DNA from 4 places in the Rhizobium sp. CRRU65 genome. Region 3 is predicted to be linked to each of the others. Evidence: predicted binding sites of a transcription regulator. Region 3 holds the regulator's gene; each other region holds the start of a gene.
What was found. Region 3 encodes LexA, which represses DNA repair genes until DNA is damaged. Its sites were predicted from a motif close to TGTTCNNNNTGTGTTCNG; they were not measured.

Region 1 (3,251 bases), on a different contig from region 3:
CGTGCCGTGAATGACGGCGATCGTTGCCGGCACCGCACCCTGTTCGCGGATGATCGCCTCGACGCTGCGGGCCATCTCGATATTACCGGGATAAGGCATGCCGTGGGTGATGATCGTGGATTCCAGCGCCACCAGCGGCGCGCCGCGCTGCTTGGCGCTGGCGACTTCCTTCGAATAGGCGATCGGCAGAAGAGGGGAGATGGGCTTGGTCATGGTCTTGTCCTGTGATCGACAGAGCATGATGCCGAAAAGGGTGAGCGGTTTTCGGTCGACATCATGCTCAACTATTTAATTCGCCGCTTCAATGCAGAATTCTGACCTTGGGGACAAGGGCAAGCGCCTCATTCAGGAGATCGGGCGTCAGATTTTCGTTGACGGCGTGCCGCGACTGCACGGTCAGTATGGCGGCCGCAGTGCCGTGGCGGACGGCTTCTTCGAGCGGCAGGCCTGATATCAATGCGGCGAGCGTGCCGGCTGCAAGGGAATCGCCGGCACCCGTGACATCGGCGACGATGTCGGCAATCGGCGGCTGTAGCGTCACGGCGCGGCCGCCGCAAAGCGCGACGAGCTCGCGCCGGCCGCGGGTGACCACGGCGTTCCTGATGCCGATCTCGTTCAGCAACGGCGGCCAGCCTGCAGCCCCTTCCGGCCGCTCACCGGCAAGGGCGGCAGCTTCTGCCTCATTCAGGAACAGGTAGTCGATATCCCCGATGCAGGGTTTCAGCCTGACGACCTTGGCCGGCGAGATGGCGATTGCCGCGACGGGCTTGCCTAGCGAGTGCGCCTTCGCGACGATCGCCGCGATCGTCTCTTCCGGCAGGTTGGCGTCAAAAAGGATGAAGTCATGGGCGGCGAAGGCCTCCCGCACCCAGCGGATGGAGAGACGCCGTGGCACGAAGAAGCGGTAAAGATCCATGTCGGCAAGGGCGATCACCAGATTGCCGTCCTTCTCGATGATTGCCGTATAGCTCGGCGTCTTGCGGTCGAGGAAGACGAAGGGCCGGTCGTCGATGCCGGCGAAATCGGCAGCTTCTCCGACCGTCTCGCCCATCGGATCGCCGCCGCGCGGCGAGATCATCGTCACCTGAAAACCGAGCCTTGCCAGGTTGCGCGCCGCATTGAAGCCACCGCCGCCCGGCTCCTCGAACCAGGTGCCGGGATTGCTGGCGCCAGGCGCCGTCTCGCCGGAGATACGGCCGCGCCGATCGATATGGGCGCCGCCGAGAACAAGAATCTTTTTCTTCATCCGAGCCGCTCTCCCGATGCCCGAAAGGCGAATCGATGCGATGCGCCTTGTGCCGCTCGTGCCAGCACTTCAAACCTAAGTCGTTGCTTTTCATCGATAAAACAAATACAGAACACGGGTCGTTTTACCTTTTTCTTTCAATTATTTGATCGCCTATTGCGAAAATGGAACAAATAGGGTACAAACTCGACATTGCTAGAGCGGCTTCAATAACCTAAAGGTGGATCGGATGTCTCAGAATTCATTGCGGCTGGTAGAGGACAAATCGGTGGACAAAAGCAAGGCGCTTGAAGCGGCACTCTCACAGATAGAGCGGTCGTTCGGCAAGGGCTCGATCATGAAACTCGGCTCCAACGAGAATGTTGTCGAGATCGAGACGATCTCGACCGGCTCGCTTGGCCTCGATATTGCACTCGGCGTTGGTGGCCTGCCGAGGGGCCGCATCATCGAAATCTACGGGCCGGAAAGCTCCGGTAAGACGACGCTTGCATTGCAGACGATTGCCGAAGCGCAGAAGAAGGGTGGCATCTGCGCCTTCGTCGATGCCGAACATGCGCTCGATCCCGTCTATGCCCGCAAGCTTGGCGTCGACCTGCAGAACCTTTTGATCTCGCAGCCCGATACCGGCGAGCAGGCGCTCGAAATCACCGATACGCTGGTGCGCTCCGGCGCCGTCGACGTTCTCGTCGTCGACTCGGTCGCTGCCCTGACGCCGCGTGCCGAAATCGAAGGCGAGATGGGCGACAGCCTTCCCGGCCTGCAGGCACGACTGATGAGCCAGGCGCTGCGCAAGCTCACCGCTTCGATCTCGAAGTCGAACACCATGGTGATCTTCATCAACCAGATCCGCATGAAGATCGGCGTCATGTTCGGCTCGCCGGAAACGACGACGGGCGGCAATGCGCTGAAATTCTACGCCTCCGTACGCCTCGACATCCGCCGCATCGGCGCGGTCAAGGAGCGCGAAGAGGTGATCGGCAACCAGACCCGCGTCAAGGTCGTCAAGAACAAGATGGCGCCGCCCTTCAAGCAGGTCGAGTTCGACATCATGTATGGTGAGGGTGTTTCCAAGACCGGCGAACTGGTCGATCTCGGCGTCAAGGCCGGTATCGTCGAAAAGTCGGGCGCCTGGTTCTCCTATAACAGCCAGCGCCTCGGCCAGGGCCGCGAAAACGCCAAGACCTTCCTGCGCGATAATCCGGACCTCGCCCGCGAGATCGAACTGTCGCTGCGCCAGAATGCCGGCCTGATCGCCGACCGCTTCCTGCAGAATGGCGGACCGGAGCCCGATGACGGCGATGGCGATGCCTCCGCGGAAATGTAATTTTCGCGCTTAAACTCATCGGACAGTTCCAACCGGCCGCATTCCTGATGAGAATTCGGTCGGTTTTGTTTGTCTGCTGGACAGTGGCGGGGGCGAACGTTAAAAGCCGATGGATTTGTATTTACCTGCCTCCGGCAGCATTGAAGGGCATAGCATGAGCGGCGTGAACGATATCCGGTCGACCTTCCTCGACTATTTCAAGAAGAACGGCCATGAGATCGTTCCGTCGAGCCCGCTCGTGCCGCGCAACGACCCGACGCTGATGTTCACCAATGCCGGCATGGTGCAGTTCAAGAACGTCTTCACCGGCCTCGAAAAGCGTCCCTATTCGACGGCGACGACTTCGCAGAAATGCGTGCGAGCCGGCGGCAAGCACAACGATCTCGACAATGTCGGCTATACTGCACGCCACCTGACCTTCTTCGAGATGCTCGGCAACTTCTCCTTCGGCGACTATTTCAAGGAGAATGCGATCGAGCTTGCCTGGAAGCTCGTCACCGAGGGCTTCGACCTTCCGAAGAACCGCCTGCTGGTGACCGTCTATTCCGAGGACGAAGAAGCTGCGACGCTGTGGAAGAAGATCGCTGGCTTTTCCGACGATAAGATCATCCGCATTCCAACCTCCGACAATTTCTGGCAGATGGGCGATACCGGCCCCTGCGGCCCGTGCTCGGAAATCTT
Region 2 (3,251 bases), on a different contig from region 3:
ATCGACGGCTCGTCGAGCACATAGAGCACGCCCGTCAGCCCGGAGCCGATCTGCGAGGCAAGCCGGATGCGCTGGCTTTCGCCGCCCGACAGCGTGCCGGAATTGCGCGACAGGCTGAGATATTCCAGGCCGACATCATTGAGGAAGCGCAGCCGGTCGCGGATTTCCTTGAGGATGCGCACGGCAATCTCGTTCTGCTTGGCGTTGAAGCTTGCCGGCAGCGTCTCGAACCAATCGCGGGCAACACGGATCGACATACCAGTCACTTCGCCGATATGCAGCGTGTCGATCTTCACCGCCAAGGCCTCCGGCTTCAGGCGGAAGCCGTTGCAGGAAGGGCAGGGGGCCGCCGACATGAAGCGTTCGATATCTTCGCGCGCCCAAGCGGAGTCGGTCTCCTTCCAGCGGCGCTCGAGATTGGTGATGATGCCCTCGAAATTTTTCTGCGTCGTATAGGAGCGGGCGCCGTCGGCGTAGTGGAATTCGATCTTGTCGTTGGTTCCGTTGAGGATGACGTCTTTGGCCTCGTCGGTGAGATCGTTCCAGCGGGTGCCGAGCTTGAAGCCGTAATGTTTGCCGAGCGCTTCCAGCGTCTGATTGTAATAGGGCGAGGTCGACTTGGCCCAGGGCGCGATCGCCCCGTCGCGCAGCGTCCGCTCGGGCTCGGGCACGATCAGATCCGGATCGATCTTCTGCTGGGCGCCGAGGCCGTCACAGGTCGGGCAGGCGCCGAACGGGTTGTTGAAGGAGAACAGCCTGGGTTCGATCTCGGGAATGGTGAAGCCGGAGACCGGGCAAGCGAATTTTTCCGAAAACAGCACGCGCTCATGTGTCTCGTTCAGCGACTTGTTGGCCGAGCCGCCGGCCGACGTCTCTTCCAGCGGCAGCGGCTTGTCGGCGAATTCGGCGACCGCCAGCCCGTCGGCGAGTTTCAGGCAAGTCTCCAGACTGTCGGCCAGCCGCGCCGAGACATCCGAGCGCACGACGATGCGGTCGACCACCACGTCGATATCGTGCTTATATTTCTTGTCGAGCACCGGCGCTTCAGCGATCTCATAGAACTGGCCGTCGACCTTGACGCGCTGAAAACCCTTCTTCATCAGCTCGGCCAGCTCTTTTTTGTACTCGCCTTTGCGCCCGCGCACGAGTGGCGCAAGAATATAAAGACGGGTGCCCTCGCCGAAATCGAGAATGCGGTCGACCATCTGGCTGACGGTCTGGCTCTCGATCGGCAGGCCGGTCGCCGGCGAATAGGGAACGCCGACGCGGGCAAAGAGCAGGCGCATGTAGTCGTAGATCTCGGTGACGGTGCCGACCGTCGAGCGCGGATTGCGCGAGGTGGTCTTCTGCTCGATCGAGATCGCCGGCGACAGGCCGTCGATCTGGTCGACGTCGGGCTTCTGCATCATTTCGAGGAACTGCCGGGCATAGGCCGACAGGCTCTCGACATAACGCCGCTGGCCCTCGGCATAGATCGTGTCGAACGCAAGCGAGGACTTGCCGGAACCCGAAAGCCCGGTCATGACGATCAGCTTGTTACGCGGCAGATCGAGATCGATGCTCTTCAGATTATGCTCGCGCGCGCCGCGGATGGAGATCGTCTTCAGTTCGCTCATCGTCTCTGCTTTGGTTTTCTGGATAACAGCCCTTATTTAGTGATGCCGACGGGCGAGTCGAGGCTGAATATCCGCAAGGGCTCAAGGTTTTCGATTCTGTTGACAGGATCATACGGATAAACTAGAACAAATAAAGAACAAAATTCCTGATGACTGCATGCGGCTTTCTGATGGGATAAAGATGTGGATTAAATGCCGCCCATGCGCATCGGCGGTCCGTGATGGTTTAAGGTGCGCCGATCGATTAAACGCCGCCGGGCAGGGCGGCAGGCAGGGTGAGAAGTATGGCTGGTAGTGTGAATAAGGTAATTCTGATTGGAAACGTCGGTGCGGACCCCGAAATCCGCCGCACTCAGGATGGCCGGCCGATCGCCAATCTTCGTATCGCGACCTCGGAGACGTGGCGCGATCGCAATTCCGGCGAGCGCCGTGAGAAGACCGAATGGCACACTGTCGTCGTCTTCAACGAGGGCCTCTGCAAGGTCGTCGAGCAATATGTGAAAAAGGGCGCCAAGCTCTATATCGAAGGCCAGCTGCAGACCCGCAAATGGCAGGACCAGCAGGGCCAGGATCGCTACAGCACGGAAGTGGTGCTGCAGGGTTTCGGTTCGACACTGACGATGCTCGACGGCCGCGGTGAAGGCGGCGGCGCGAGCGGCGGCCGTGGCAGTGGCGCCGGCGGCAACGATTATGGCGACGATTACGGCGCCCCGGCTCCCGCTTCATCGCCGAGCCGCGGCGGTGGCGGCGGCGGCAACTTCTCGCGGGATCTCGACGACGATATCCCGTTCTGATCGATAGCCTTTCCTGGCTTGGTGAGAGACGTGAGAGAGCATGATGCCTTGGATGGCGTCATGCTCTTTTTCTTTGATTTCGCGGCAGATGATTCAGACCACATCGGCCGGAATTTGGGGAATTCTGAATGAGCTGCCACATCTTTAATAGAGCTTCCGGTACGCGCCTCCGACTTTGGTTGGACGAGTCACCGCCGTCGATGGATTCAACTCGATGCCGTCTGTGGGAGAGTAAAGTTTTCGCCAGCGGAGAAGGCACTCCTCATCGGACGAACGTGGCTGCGGAAATAGCTCGGCCGGTTGGAGGCATGACTGTACATGGTCTGCTGTCAGTTACCCTGGATAAGTCCACTAAAACGCAAGGTCTGCAGGTGAATGTCCCGATTGAACGTACCAAGGGAGAGAGGTGGTCCCTATCACTTGCTCCAAGTCACCACAAAGTGCTTACCGGATTTGCCGCGGAATACATGCCGGGCCTGTTCAAGGGGATAGAGGATCTTGGTGAGGCTGCATTACCTAGTTTTGGAATTCTCTCCTTTGATCGAATGGCACATTCGGACATAGGTTCGTCGATAGATATTTTTCGCGAGTTGACGAGAGCTATCGTGCGCGCTTTGACTATGGAGCAGGTTCCTGAAACGCCGAATGAGGCGTTCGCACTTCTCGCAGTTTAGATTGAAAGGCGCTCAAGGTTTTTCAGTGCGGCGTCGCGCTGATGAGATTGAACGCCGACTTTGCCCCGTCGACGACGAATTGTGCGGCAAGCGCGGCGAGGATGACGCCGAGGAGTCGCGTCAGGATCGCCCGGCCGGTGACGCCGAGAAAACGGTCCAGCCTTTCG
Region 3 (3,251 bases):
TCGTTACGGTTGCCGGTTTCTTCGGCGGCGTCTTCCTGACTTCGCTGATCGGCGGTTTTTCCACCGCGCTGTTTTCGATCGAGCATTTTCATCGCCTGACCGCCTACGGCCTGCCGGCAAACCTCGCGACGATGCCGATCATCTCCTTCATCGTCATGCCGGCCGGCTTGCTGGCGATGCTGCTCATGCCTTTCGGTCTGGATGTTTTGCCCTGGAAGGTCGTCGGATTCGGCCTCGATCTGGTGATCGCGGTCGCAAAGACGGTGTCCGGCTGGGATGGCAATATCGACGTCGGCCGCTTGCCCGCCTGGTATTTCGCGGTCGCCGTGGCAGGCTTTCTGCTGCTGACGCTGCTCCGCACCCGGCTGCGCCATATCGGCACATCAATCATCGCGGTCGCAACGCTCATCCTGTTGCTTCTACCGGTTCCCCGGCCGCCGGATCTGGTGATTTCGGAGGATGGCAGTCTCGTCGCGGTGGTCGAAGCGGCAGCAATGGCTTCCAACCGTGAAAGACCACCGGATTTCATCTTCGACCAGTGGCAGAGAGCCCTGGTCCTGCCGAGACATGATCCGCCGAAGATGCTGGATGGTCCTGCTATCCCGCAGGTAGGAGAAGACCGCCGCGTCAAGCTTTCCCGCGATCAGCAGAACGAAGCGAGGACAGCGATGCGGGCGGCCGCAGCGGCCGGTGAAGCAAACCGCTTTTCCTGCGTCAAGAGGGCCTGGTGCGCATCAAGGCTTGGCAATGGTCGTGTGGTTGCTGTCATCGACAATGCCGCCTATCTCGGCCCGGCATGCGACGCGGCCGATATCATCGTGACGTCGGTCCGCCTGCGTTTCAACAGCTGCCGCTCAGGTGCGACGCTCTTCACCGGCGAGACGCTGCGCAGGACCGGATCCATCGAGTTGCGCTTCGCGGACGCCGGCCTGGAGGTGGCAACCGCATTTGACGCATTGTCGCGACCATGGATGCGCCATCGCGCCTTTGACTGGCGCAGCAACAGCTTTACCGAATCCGGCCTAACCGATGTCAGTGATAGCGGCGAATGAGGCCGACGAGTTTGCCCTGCACCTTAACACGGTCTGGTCCGAAAATCCGGGTCTCGTAAGCCGGGTTGGCCGCTTCCAGTGCGATCGAGGCGCCCTTGCGGCGGAAGCGCTTGAGTGTCGCTTCTTCGTCATCGACGAGTGCAACAACAATGTCGCCAGGACTTGCGGTGCTGCCATTGCGGATGATCACGGTGTCGCCGTCGAAGATGCCGGCGTCGATCATCGAATCGCCCTTGACCTCGAGCGCATAATGTTCACCGGAGCCGAGCATGTCGGCCGGAACGGCGATGTCGTGGGTGTTGTTCTGGATCGCCGAGATCGGCACACCGGCGGCGATTCTGCCCATGACCGGCACGGAAACCGAGTTGCCGTTGTCGGCGACGGGTTTTGCGGGAGCAGGGGCGGCGACCGGCTGAGGTTTGCCCAGGCTGCCTTCGATGACGCTCGGCGAAAAGCCGCGCCGCGGCTGGATGCTGGGGCTGTAGGCCTCCGGAAGCTTGATGACCTCGAGCGCGCGGGCGCGGTTCGGTAGGCGGCGAATGAAGCCTCGCTCCTCTAGCGCTGTAATCAAGCGATGAATCCCGGACTTCGAGGCGAGGTCCAGAGCATCCTTCATTTCGTCGAAAGACGGTGGAACGCCGGATTCTTTCATGCGCTCGTGAATGAAAAGGAGAAGCTCCTGTTGTTTGCGCGTGAGCATCGACGTTGTGACCTCGTGATTGAAACAAATCCAGAACAGACACTATATGTTCCATATGTGTTCCGCAAGTAGCTAAATTTCCGTAAAACTTGGCGCCAACTCGTTGAGATTTTTATTTTCATTCGCCGGATTGGGACACATCTCTTGTATTGAGGGGCGCGCCGTCGCACATCTCTTGCCGTTTCCAGGAGGGATATGATGAACGAGCATTCCGCCAAACCGCACCCGCTGGATCATGTCGTGCTGCCGGTCGTCAATATCGATCTGGCGCGCGAGAGGCTCGGCAAGCTCGGCTTCACCGTTGCCGCCGATGCGCGCCATCCCTTCGGAACGGAAAACGCCTGCGTCTTTTTTGCCGACAAGACCTATCTGGAGCCACTCGGGATTGCGAGCGTCGAGGAGAGCGAGGCATCGGCGCGCCAAGGCAATGTCTTCACTGCCCGCAACCAGGCCTTCCGTTTCCGCTGTGGCGAGGAGGGGCTTTCGGGGCTGGCTTTCGGCAGCAAGGATGCCGGCATCGATCATCAGAATTTCGTCGGCAACGGATCGAGCGCCGGCGAGATGCTGCAGTTCACCCGGCCGATGACGATGCCGGACGGTTCCGAGACGATTGCCGGCTTCAAGCTGGCTTTCGCCGCCGACCTGCGCGCGCCGGATCTCCTGCTTTTCACCGTCGAGCGCGTCAATCCGCTACCGGCCGAGCGCGCCGCGCTGGAGACGCATGCCAATGGCGTGACCGGCATAGTCGAGATAGCGCTTTGCGCGCCTGATGCTGCCGCCTTCGCAGCCTTCGTCAGCCTTGCCGTGGCGCAATCGGCAGTCGAGAAAACCGGTTTCGGCGCCAATATCGCGGCATCGAATGCGAAAATCAGCCTGATGACGCGGGAAGGGCTGGAGGCCTATTTCGACATCGCCGACTCATCCGCAGATCGCGGCCTGCGCGGCCGGGCAATCCTCTTCGCTGTCGCCGATCTTGCCGTGACAGAAGCGCATTTGGCTGCTAACGGGGTGACATACACGCGCAAGAACAATCGCATTCTGGTGAAGCCCGCGCCCGGGCAGGGCACGCTCTTCGCCTTCGAGGAAACACGATGAGCACTGATACGAATTCCGAAGTCAGGGTCGGCGAAGGCCAAGGCCAGGTCACCTTTTCCAATACCGGCCGCCTGTCGCTGATTGCCGGTCCCTGCCAGATGGAGAGCCGCGACCACGCCTTCATGGTTGCCGGCACGCTGAAGGAGCTTTGCGGAAAGCTCGGCATCGGCCTCGTCTACAAGAGCTCCTTCGACAAGGCGAACCGGACCTCGCTGTCGGCCGAACGCGGTATCGGGATCGAGAAGGGCATGGAGGTCTTTGCCGACCTCAAGAAGGAATTCGGTTTTCCCGTCCTGACCGACGTTCATACCGCCGAGCAATGCGCGGAGGTGGCAAAGATCGTCGACGTCCTGCAGATCCCGGCCTTCCTCTGCCGCCAGACCGACCTTCTCATCGCCGCCGCC
Region 4 (3,251 bases), on a different contig from region 3:
GGTTGATCAGGCTTTCGGCGTCCTGGGCCCATTTGGCGACCCAGTCCTTGTCTTCCATGCGATAAAGATTGCACATTGCAGGCCATCTACTCCGCTTGAGCTCGAATGGCGGACAATCTAGCGCATGGCGCTGATTTCGCTAGTCGAGCCGGAAGACGTCGGCATTGTCCTGGCGTTCTCGCAAGCCCTTGTAGGACGGATGACGGAGTTTTCCGTCCGCCGTCCAGGCGCGAAACTCGATCTCGGCGATCAGCGTCGGTTCGACCCAGACAATATCGGCACCTCCGGAATAGGGCAGGGGCGGCTGCTTTCGCTTCCATCGCAGCGTGTCCAGCATCTTCCGCAATCGGATGGCCTCGGCTTCCTTGAAGCCCGTGCCGACACTTCCGACGTGAACGAGCTCATCACCGCGATACGCTGCGAGCACCAACGAGCCGAAGCCGGCCGGGGATGCCATCGACCTCTCATAGCCGACGATGAAGAATGCCTCGCTCTGGACGCATTTGACTTTTACCCAGTCCCCGGTCCGGCCGGAACGATAGGGCCGGTCGAGGTGCTTGCCGACGATGCCTTCCAGGCCGAGGCGGCAGACGTGCTCCAGCAGGACAGCTGGTTCGCCATCGAGTGTTTCCGATAGCCTGACGGCGCCGACTTGATCATTCCCTGGGGCGTTTAATGTATCCTCGAGAAGATGTCGTCGGGACCGGTATTCGACACCGCGCAAATCGTGGCCGTCCAGATAGATAAGATCGAAAGCGTAAAGGACGGCGTTGGAGGCACGGTTGCCAGCCTGTTTGCCGGATGCGCCCAGCGACTGCTGCAGCAGCGCGAAATCCGGCCGGCCCTCATCGTCGAGCACGACCGCCTCGCCATCGATGATCATCGTCGCCGGCCCGAGCGCTCGGGCGGCCTCTGCGATTGCCGGAAACCGATGCGTCCAGTCATGGCCGCCGCGGGTGAGGATCCGAATCCCCCGCGGTTCGATATGTATGGCAAGGCGATAGCCATCCCATTTCAGCTCCCAGCTCCACTCGCTTCCCTTTGGCGGATGAGACTTCAATTGCGCCAGCGCGGGCTCGACACGCTCGGGCATGGGATCGAACAGCAGCTGTGGCTGGGCTGGATTTCGCTTGGCCCGCGGCCGGGAACGGATCGGGTCCTCGGTGTCACGAAGGAGGGGTTTTGATTTCGGAAGCTTTGGCATCCCGACAGTTCAGCAGAAAAACCTTAAAGACACTGTGACGATGCCGACTTGTCCCCGCAATTCACACAAAGGGATTAGCGCTGGCAAACGCTCGGAAAAAAATCCGTAGGCGCCTACTGGCCTGATTCCCATGGGTATTCTGCTGATTTCTAATGTTCAGGATAATATTCCCATTCCTCCGGTTGCTTGACTCTTGTATTGGGTCGGAACAGAAAGAGAACATCCGCATTTGTTCGACATGATGTCGGCCGCCAACACGACCTTGAAGGGAGCCGTGAACGATGACTGCTGCCCGTCAAAGGGTGATTTCCGATTTGCGCGAGCGCATCGCCTCGCTGGAGGGCGTGTCAGCCAGAAAGGCTGGCTGTCTCTCCTTCGGCGTGCCGGAAATCGATTCAGTCCTGCCGGGCGGTGGCCTGGCCTATGGCGCCCTGCACGAATTTGCCGGCGGCGGCTCGGGCACCGTCGATGGTGCGGCGGCGGCGCTCTGTGCCGCAGGCATTGCGGCCCGCACCAAAGGCCCAATCGTCTGGTGCCTGACGCGGCCAGACCTGTTCTTTCCTGCGCTCGCTGAGGTCGGCCTCCATCCCGATCGGGTGATCTTTGTCGAATCCGACAAGGAAGAAGACGTGCTCGCCAATATGGAGGAGGGGCTGTCTTTTGGTGGGCTCGGCGCCGTCGTCGGTGAAGTCGTTCGCCTGCCGATGGTCAGCTCGCGCCGGCTGCAGCTGGCGGCTGAGCGAACAGGCACCATGGCGCTTGCCGTCCGACGCTGGCGGCGGCAGACGGAGGCCAATGACTTCGGCCAGCCGACGGCGTCGACCACGCGGTGGCGGGTGAGCGTCATGCCGTCGGAGGAATTGCCGGTGCCGGGTGTGGGGAGAGCCCAATGGTTGCTGGAATTGATGCGCGTGAAAGCGGGTGAATGTGCTGAGTTTCTCGTGAGGGCGTGCGATGACAAGGGTCGTCTCGATCTATCTTCCGGATCTGCCGACGGATCGCATTCGTCGCGCCGATCCGTCTATTCCGCCTGAACAGGCGATCGCCGTGATCGCCAGGAGCGGCTCGAAACGCTGGGTATCGGCCGCCGACGCCGCCGCCCGAAAGGCCGGCGTGCATGTCGGCATGCCGGCGGCGAAAGCACAGGCGCTGTTCCGCGGCCTGATGCTGGTCGATGCGGATCCTGCAATGGATGCCGCAGCACTCGAACGCATTACCCTTTGGGCGCTGACGCTCTATTCGCCGATCGTCGCGATCGATGGGATCGACGGGATCGTCATGGATACCGAGGGTGCCGATCACCTGCAGGGCGGTGAGCTCGCCATGGTGACGAAGATCGCAAATCAATTCCTGGCCAAGAAGCTAACCCCCAGAGTCGCGATCGCCGACAGCTGGGGTGCGGCCCACGCCTGTGCGCGTGCCATCAGCCGCGAAACGGTCATCGTGCCTTCAGGTGAGACTGTTCGCGCCGTCGAAAAGCTGCCGATAGCGTTGCTGCGCCTTCCCGGGAAAGTCGTCAGCGATTTGCGAACGCTCGGCTTCCAGACGATCGGCGAATTGGCCAACACGCCGCGTGCGCCGCTGACGCTTCGTTTCGGCCCAGAGATCGGCCGGCGGCTCGACCAGATGTTCGGCCGTCTCCCCGAACCGATCGATCCGATCCGCACCGCCGAGCTCGTCGAGGTCAGCCGCGCCTTCGCCGAGCCGATCGGTGCGGCCGAGACCATCAACAAATATGTCGGCCGGCTGGTCGTGCAACTGACCGAGGAGCTGCAAAGGCGCGGCCTCGGTGTTCGGCGTGCCGACCTGATCGTCGAAAAGGTCGACGGGACGCGGCAGGCAATCCGCGCCGGCACGGTGAAGCCGGTGCGCGATGTCGCGTGGCTGACGAAGCTGTTTCGCGACCGGACGGAAAAGATCGAGCCCGGCTTCGGGATCGAGAAGCTAACCCTGGTTGCGGTGATGGCCGAGCCGCTGGAGGAGCGCCAGAAATCCTCCTCGCTGGTCGAGGAGGAAGTGAAGGACGTGACGCCGCTCATCGATATTT

Region 1: the regulator LexA is predicted to act here: its motif matches at 1,344-1,361, upstream of recA (recombinase RecA).
Region 2: the regulator LexA is predicted to act here: its motif matches at 1,739-1,756, upstream of uvrA (excinuclease ABC subunit UvrA).
Region 4: the regulator LexA is predicted to act here: its motif matches at 1,409-1,426, upstream of ACM5SV_RS02270 (ImuA family protein).

What each region holds. Positions count from the first base shown of each region.
Region 1 is NZ_JBLYZH010000015.1:906-4,156, forward strand. It holds gene ACM5SV_RS25980 (pseudouridine-5'-phosphate glycosidase) at 1-213, opposite strand, end outside; gene ACM5SV_RS25985 (carbohydrate kinase family protein) at 302-1,246, opposite strand; gene recA (recombinase RecA) at 1,476-2,570, shown strand; gene alaS (alanine--tRNA ligase) at 2,725-3,251, shown strand, end outside.
Region 2 is NZ_JBLYZH010000020.1:103,525-106,775, forward strand. It holds gene uvrA (excinuclease ABC subunit UvrA) at 1-1,616, opposite strand, end outside; gene ACM5SV_RS31320 (single-stranded DNA-binding protein) at 1,901-2,410, shown strand; gene ACM5SV_RS31325 (hypothetical protein) at 2,719-3,084, shown strand; gene ACM5SV_RS31330 (MarC family protein) at 3,107-3,251, opposite strand, start outside.
Region 3 is NZ_JBLYZH010000008.1:250,453-253,703, forward strand. It holds gene ACM5SV_RS18860 (ComEC/Rec2 family competence protein) at 1-1,052, shown strand, start outside; gene lexA (transcriptional repressor LexA) at 1,033-1,752, opposite strand; gene ACM5SV_RS18870 (VOC family protein) at 1,951-2,847, shown strand; gene kdsA (3-deoxy-8-phosphooctulonate synthase) at 2,844-3,251, shown strand, end outside.
Region 4 is NZ_JBLYZH010000001.1:480,381-483,631, reverse strand. It holds gene ACM5SV_RS02280 (SOS response-associated peptidase family protein) at 1-76, opposite strand, end outside; gene ligD (non-homologous end-joining DNA ligase) at 140-1,204, opposite strand; gene ACM5SV_RS02270 (ImuA family protein) at 1,486-2,238, shown strand; gene ACM5SV_RS02265 (Y-family DNA polymerase) at 2,159-3,251, shown strand, end outside.